DNA from 2 places in the Pseudocitrobacter sp. 2023LY-00077 genome. Region 1 is predicted to be linked to the other one. Evidence: predicted binding sites of a transcription regulator. Region 1 holds the regulator's gene; the other holds the start of a gene.
What was found. The regulator LexA, encoded in region 1, represses DNA repair genes until DNA is damaged. The targets are predictions, from matches to a motif close to TNCTGTATGTACATACAGNA.
Positions count from the first base shown of each region.

Region 2: rmuC (DNA recombination protein RmuC) is a predicted target of LexA. The motif match lies at 1,692-1,711, and genes of this name have one in related genera.

Region 1 covers NZ_JBSPEI010000013.1:112,852-116,761, reverse strand. The annotation lists gene plsB (glycerol-3-phosphate 1-O-acyltransferase PlsB) at 1-1,222, opposite strand, end outside; gene ACWWFX_RS17345 (diacylglycerol kinase) at 1,353-1,721, shown strand; gene lexA (transcriptional repressor LexA) at 1,831-2,439, shown strand; gene dinF (MATE family efflux transporter DinF) at 2,508-3,836, shown strand.
Region 2 covers NZ_JBSPEI010000022.1:15,782-19,691, reverse strand. The annotation lists gene ACWWFX_RS21970 (dienelactone hydrolase family protein) at 1-592, opposite strand, end outside; gene udp (uridine phosphorylase) at 854-1,615, shown strand; gene rmuC (DNA recombination protein RmuC) at 1,753-3,162, shown strand; gene ubiE (bifunctional demethylmenaquinone methyltransferase/2-methoxy-6-polyprenyl-1,4-benzoquinol methylase UbiE) at 3,258-3,910, shown strand, end outside.

The DNA.
Region 1 (3,910 bases):
CCTGAATGGTCATCGACAGGGTGCCGGTTTTCGGGTCCAGCAAGCGGCCAGTACGGGAACGCCCGCCTTCCACAAAGTATTCAACGGAATAACCCCGGCTGAACAGCTCGCCGAGATATTCGCGGAACACGGTGGAGTAGAGTTTGTTGCCCTTAAAGGTACGGCGAATAAAAAACGCGCCCAGGCGACGGAAAATCGGGCCGGCTGGCCAGAAATTCAGGTTGATACCGGCAGCAATGTGCGGCGGCACCAGCCCCTGGTGATAGAGCACGTAGGAGAGCAGCAGGTAGTCCATATGGCTACGGTGGCACGGCACATACACAATCTCGTGGCCGTCGTGCGCCAGCTGGCGAACGCGCTCGGCGTTGTGCACGTTGATACCCTGATAGAGACGGTTCCAGGTGAAGCCGAGAATGCGGTCCGTCAGGCGAATCATCTCGTAGGAGAAGTTGGCGGCAATCTCTTCCATCAGCGCGATGGCGTTTTGCTGCGCTTTTTCATGAGAGATTTTTTTGCTGCGCGCTTCATCTTCAACGGCTTTGGCAATCGCACGGGAGGCGAGCAGCTTGTTGAAGAGATCCTGACGCGCTGGCAGACGCGGGCCGACTGCGGCCAGACGCTGGCGAGCGAAGTGCATACGCGCCACGCGCGCCAGTTTTTGCGCGATAATTTTATCGGTACCGTGTTCATCGGCCATGCGGCGCAACGAGACGGACGGCGAGAAACGCACAAAGCTGTCGCGGCCGAGCCAGGAGACGGCGAAGAATTTCTGGATGCCGTTCAGCATGCGCAGCGGCGGGTTCACCTCGCCTTTCTCACGCCCTGGACGACGACCAAACATCACCGACACCGGCACCATCTGCACGTCCAGATTCGGATTGCTGCGATGCAGATCGAGATAGTCGTGGAACAGCTTGATAGACTCTTCTTTCGGCGTGTAATAGGTGAACACGCGCGGGCCGCCATGGATAAACACATAGCGGGGCAGTAAGGTGCCGTCGATCTCCAGCGGCTCAAGCGGGTCTGGGAGATCGTGCGCCAGGCACTGGGCGCGCAAGGTCAGTAAGTCGGCCTTAGAGTTATAAGGCAGGACGTACATGATCGGGCGCGACGTATCGAGCCCCAATTCCTGGGCAGGCTCTGCCGGAATAGACTTGCTTTTTACCAGTATGCTTAATGGTAAATTCAGTAATTTGTAGTAAATTCGTGGCCAACCGGACATAAACGATGTAAAGCCTCTGGTTAATCATGCAAATGCGCGGCAAGAATATCAGAAAGTCAGCAGGATTTCTGTTCTACCGCCGATAACAGCTACTGTCATTGATGCGTATAACGCTAAAAGGTTCTATTTGATGGCCAATAATACCACTGGACTCACCCGAATTATCAAAGCGGCTGGTTATTCCTGGAAAGGTTTTCGCGCGGCGTGGGTAAACGAAGCCGCGTTCCGCCAGGAAGGGGTCGCCTCGGTTGTGGCCATTATCATCGCTTGCTGGCTGGACGTTGACGCCATTACCCGCGTCTTGCTGATAAGCTCCGTCCTTCTGGTGATGATAGTGGAAATTCTCAATAGTGCGCTGGAAGCGGTAGTTGACCGCATTGGTTCTGAATATCACGAACTCTCCGGGCGGGCGAAAGATATGGGTTCTGCGGCGGTATTGCTGGCGATTTTCGTCGCGGTGATGACCTGGGGCGTGCTGCTGTGGTCGCATTTCCACTGAGGCTCGCATAATCTGCGAAAACTCCTGTATTTTGTGTGTTTTGCGGTTCCAAAATAGCCGTTAACTGTATATACTCACAGCATAACTGTATATACACCCAGGGGGCGGAATGAAAGCGTTAACGACCAGGCAGCAAGAGGTGTTTGATCTCATCCGGGATCACATCAGCCAAACGGGCATGCCGCCAACGCGTGCGGAAATTGCTCAGCGCCTGGGGTTCCGTTCCCCGAATGCGGCGGAAGAGCATCTGAAAGCACTGGCGCGTAAAGGCGTCATTGAAATTGTTTCTGGCGCCTCGCGCGGCATTCGTCTGCTGGTGGAAGAAGAAACCGGCCTGCCGCTGATTGGCCGCGTTGCCGCCGGTGAGCCGCTGCTGGCACAGCAGCACATTGAAGGTCACTATCAGGTCGATCCTTCACTGTTCAAACCAAACGCTGACTTCCTGCTGCGGGTTAGCGGCATGTCGATGAAAGATATCGGCATTATGGACGGCGACCTGCTCGCGGTGCACAAAACCCAGGACGTGCGTAACGGTCAGGTGGTTGTTGCGCGTATCGACGAAGAAGTGACGGTAAAACGCCTGAAAAAACAGGGCAACGTCGTTGAACTGTTGCCGGAAAACAGCGAGTTTTCCCCGATTGTCGTCGATCTTAGCCGTCAGAACTTCTCCATTGAAGGGCTGGCCGTTGGCGTGATCCGCAACGGCGAATGGCTGTAATCCTCTCCCGATAACAACGGCGCATCATGCGCCGTTGTTCGTTCTCTTTTCTGTTCAGGTTCCTAACCATGTCGCTCTTCACGGCTGCCGACAAGGCATTATGGCGTCTCGCCCTCCCCATGATTTTCTCCAATATCACGGTTCCCTTACTGGGGCTGGTGGATACGGCGGTGATTGGTCATCTGGATAGCGCGGTCTATCTCGGCGGCGTGGCGATTGGCGCAACGGCAACCAGCTTCCTGTTTATGCTGCTGCTCTTTTTACGTATGAGTACCACCGGCTTAACTGCGCAGGCCTTCGGCGCGAAAGATCCCCTTCGGCTTGCCCGTGCGCTGGTGCAACCGCTGCTGCTGGCGCTGGGGGCAGGGTTACTTATCGTACTGTTCAAAGGTCCGCTGATTAATCTGGCACTCACCGTTGTCGGCGGCAGCGATACGGTGCTGGAGCAGGCGCGGCGCTTCCTTGAAATTCGCTGGTTAAGCGCGCCCGCCTCGCTGGCCAACCTGGTGTTGCTGGGCTGGTTGCTCGGCGTTCAGTACGCGCGTGCACCGGTAATTTTGCTGATCGTCGGCAACGTCCTGAACATCGTTCTCGATCTGTGGCTGGTGATGGGCCTGCATATGAACGTGCAGGGGGCGGCGCTGGCGACGGTGATTGCCGAATATGCCACGATGTTCATTGGCCTGCTGATGGCGCGTAAGGTGCTGGTGCTACGCGGTATTACATCTGAAATGCTGAAGACGGCCTGGCGCGGAAATATGCGCAGCCTGCTGGCGCTCAATCGCGACATTATGCTGCGCTCGTTACTGCTTCAGCTCTGCTTTGGCGCATTAACCGTATTTGGCGCGCGGCTGGGCAGCGATGTGGTGGCGGTCAATGCGGTACTGATGACCATGCTCACCTTCACCGCCTACGCGCTGGATGGCTTTGCCTATGCCGTGGAAGCGCACTCCGGGCAGGCTTATGGCGCGCGTGATGATAGCCAGTTACAGCAGGTCTGGCGCGCGGCCTGCCGACAGGCAGGCATTGTGGCGCTGGCGTTTGCGCTGGTGTACGCCCTGGCAGGCAGGCATATCGTGGCAATGTTGACGTCACTGCCGTCGTTGCAGCAGCTTGCCGATCGCTATGTGCTCTGGCAGGCAGTCTTGCCGGTAATCGGTGTCTGGTGTTATCTGCTGGATGGCATGTTTATTGGTGCGACACGGGGTGCGGAAATGCGTAACAGTATGGCCGTGGCTGCCGCCGGGTTCGCCTTAACGCTGCTGACGGTGCCGGTATTAGGCAACCATGGTTTATGGCTGGCACTGGCGGTATTCCTTGCGCTGCGTGGCCTGTCGCTGGCGGTTATCTGGCGTCGTCACTGGCAAAAAGGCACCTGGTTTTCGCCGCAGACATAACGGCGTGGATGGTTAAAGATTCTGAATAGTGAATCGTCGGCGATATCCTCATCTACACTTATTATCACGTTCAG
Region 2 (3,910 bases), on a different contig from region 1:
CCAGTACCGGTGCATTGAGATCGACGGCGATATCGACAGGATGTTTCGGTGAATTCAGTGATTTATCGCCCAGCAATTTTCCATACCATGCGACGGCGGCTTTTAACTGCGGGTTATGTGCAGCATACAGCCAGGCGATGCGGCCACCCCAGCAGAAGCCGGTGATCATCAGGCGACTGGCATCCCCACCATTGCGTGATGCCCAGTTGGCAACGTGGTCAAGATCGGCCAGCACCTGTGCGTCAGGTACTTTCGTGACCAGGTTATTAAAGAGGGTCGGGATATCGGCATAGTCGTTCGGATCGCCCTGACGGAAATAGAGCTCTGGCGCGATGGCCAGATAGCCTTCTAAGGCCAGGCGGCGACAAATATCGCGAATGTGTTCATGGACGCCAAAAATCTCCTGCACTACGATTACCACCGGAAGCGGGCCATCGCTGTGTTTTGGGCGTGCGTGATACGCGGGTAGCTGATCGCCCTGAGAGGGGATCGATGTTTCGCCAGCGGTTATTTCGGCCTCTGATGTGCGAACAGTGGTCGTTGCGTGAGGTGATGCGGCAGGTGCAAACCCAGGTTGGTTGTTGGTGGTCATGGCATTCTCCGTACCTTTAAATGAGCTTTTAGCGCTTCTGTAATGTTCTTTAATATAGACAAATCACAGTGCCTGAATACGGGCGATTTTTGTGCAACAACGGAAGATATAACTTGTTAATGTGATGTGAATCACTTTTTGCGTGGAATCTTATGCAATATTTTTGGTTCCTGGTGACGGTGGTCACGAAATGTTGTCTTCGTCTTCTGTAAAGTGGCTTTTTGCTTCTTCTGACAAAACCGATCCACAGAGGAGTTTTCTATGTCTAAGTCTGATGTTTTTCATCTCGGCCTCACTAAAAACGATTTACAAGGGGCTACGCTGGCTATCGTCCCTGGCGATCCGGAGCGTGTGGAAAAGATCGCCGCGCTGATGGAAAAGCCGGTCAAACTGGCATCCCATCGCGAATTTACCTCCTGGCGTGCTGAGCTTGATGGCAAGCCGGTGATTGTGTGCTCTACCGGTATCGGCGGCCCGTCTACTTCTATTGCCGTTGAAGAGCTGGCGCAGCTGGGCATCCGCACTTTCCTGCGCGTCGGTACTACCGGCGCGATTCAGCCGCATATCAACGTAGGCGACGTGCTGGTCACCACCGCATCCGTTCGTCTGGACGGTGCGAGTCTGCACTTTGCGCCGATGGAATATCCGGCTGTGGCTGATTTCGACTGCACCACCGCGCTGGTTGCGGCGGCCAAAGAGATTGGCGCGACCACGCACGTTGGCGTAACCGCGTCCTCCGACACCTTCTATCCGGGTCAGGAACGCTACGATACCTTCTCTGGCCGCGTGGTTAGCCGCTTCAAAGGCTCCATGGAAGAGTGGCAGTCGATGGGCGTGATGAACTACGAGATGGAATCCGCGACGCTGCTGACCATGTGTTCCAGCCAGGGGCTGCGCGCAGGGATGGTCGCGGGCGTGATTGTGAACCGTACTCAGCAGGAGATCCCGAACGCTGAGACGATGAAACAAACCGAAAGCCACGCGGTGAAAATCGTTGTGGAAGCGGCTCGCCGCCTGCTGTAAACCTTCTTCTCTTCTTAAAGGCCGACACGTTCGGCCTTTTTCATTTTGCGTACCTCCTCGCAGGAAAAACCTTTTCAACTGGACATCTATACAGCACAATTCTATTTTTGCCGTAAGTCGTTCATGCAGGGGGCATTGTGGATATCGCCATTCTTATTTATTTTCTGGTTGCACTGGCGGGCGTTGCGCTGGGTTGGCTGGCCGCGAGCTATCGCGTCGCGCAGCAGCGGGCGGAACAACTGGCCGAAGAGCGTGATATCTACGGCGAGCTGAGCGCTGCGAAGCAACAGCTGGCTCAGAACGCGCACTGGCGCGAGGAGTGCGAGCTGCTGAACAATGAACTGCGTAGCCTGCGTGAAATCAATACCTCGCTGGAAGCCGATTTGCGTGAAGTGACCACGCGGCTGGAAGCCACGCAGCATCATGCGGAAGACAAAATTCGCCAGATGATCAACAGCGAGCAGCGCCTGAGCGAGCAGTTCGAAAACCTGGCCAACCGTATCTTTGAACACAGCAATCGTCGGGTGGATGAGCAAAACCGTCAAAGCCTCAACAGTTTACTTACCCCGTTGCGCGAGCAGCTTGACGGCTTTCGCCGCCAGGTGCAGGACAGTTTTGGCCAGGAAGCAAAAGAGCGCCACACGCTGGCCCATGAAATTCGTAATCTGCAACAGCTGAATGAACAGATGACGCGTGAAGCCGTCAACCTGACGCGCGCGTTAAAAGGCGACAATAAAACTCAGGGCAACTGGGGCGAAGTGGTGCTGACGCGCGTGCTGGAAGCCTCTGGCCTGCGTGAAGGTTACGAATACGAAACTCAGGTTAGTATCGAAACCGATACCCGCGCCCGCATGCAGCCGGACGTCATCGTTCGCCTGCCACAGGGAAAAGATGTGGTGGTCGATGCCAAAATGACGCTGGTGGCTTATGAACGCTACTTCAATGCCGAAGATGACGTCACCCGCGAACTGGCATTGCAGGAGCACATCGCCGCTGTGCGAAACCATATTCGCCTGCTGGGGCGCAAAGATTATCAGCAGCTTCCGGGGCTGCGAACGCTGGACTACGTCCTGATGTTTATCCCTGTTGAACCCGCCTTTTTGCTGGCATTAGACCGACAGCCCGAACTGATCAATGAAGCTTTAAAAAATAACATTATGCTGGTAAGTCCTACCACTTTGTTGGTAGCGCTACGCACCATTGCTAATCTCTGGCGCTATGAACACCAGAGCCGCAATGCGCAGCAAATCGCCGAACGGGCCAGCCGTCTGTACGACAAAATGCGCCTGTTTATTGATGATATGTCTGCTATCGGGCAGAGCCTGGATAAAGCGCAGGACAACTATCGTCAGGCGATGAAGAAACTCTCTTCCGGGCGCGGGAATCTGCTGGCGCAAACGGAAGCGTTCCGTCACCTCGGTGTCGAGGTGAAACGCGAGATTAATCCGGATTTAGTCGAGCAGGCTACGGCGCAGGATGATGAGTTTCGTTTACGGCAAGGGGCTGATTCTGACGATGATGATCCTCTAGCCGTGGAAAACGGTTAACCCCGTTTGAGGGAGTGTGACGGGGTTGAATCGTAGGGCAATTGCGCCCAATCTGTTACACTCCATGAACATTTTCTTTATAAGCAGGCTTAGAGATGGCTGAGGAATCACAAGACACGACGCACTTTGGCTTTAAGACAATCGCCAAATCCCAGAAGGAAGACATGGTCGCTCACGTTTTCCACTCTGTGGCCGCAAAATACGATGTGATGAACGACTTAATGTCGTTTGGTATTCACCGTTTATGGAAGCGTTTTACCATTGACTGTAGCGGCGTACGTCGTGGGCAAACCGTCCTCGATTTGGCAGGCGGTACGGGCGATTTAACGGCGAAATTCTCCCGCATGGTGGGTGAAACCGGTCGCGTCGTGTTGGCTGATATCAACGACTCTATGCTGAAAATGGGGCGCGAAAAGCTGCGCAACCACGGTGTTATCGGCAACGTGGAATATGTACAGGCGAACGCCGAAGCGCTGCCGTTCCCGGATAACACCTTCGACTGCATTACTATCTCTTTCGGTCTGCGTAACGTCACCGACAAAGAGAAAGCGCTGCGTTCGATGTATCGCGTCCTGAAACCCGGTGGCCGCCTGCTGGTGCTTGAGTTCTCAAAACCGATTATCGAACCGCTGAGCAAAGCCTACGATGCTTACTCCTTCCATATCCTGCCGCGCATTGGTGAAATGGTAGCGAATGATGCAGAAAGCTACCGCTATCTGGCGGAATCCATCCGTATGCACCCCGATCA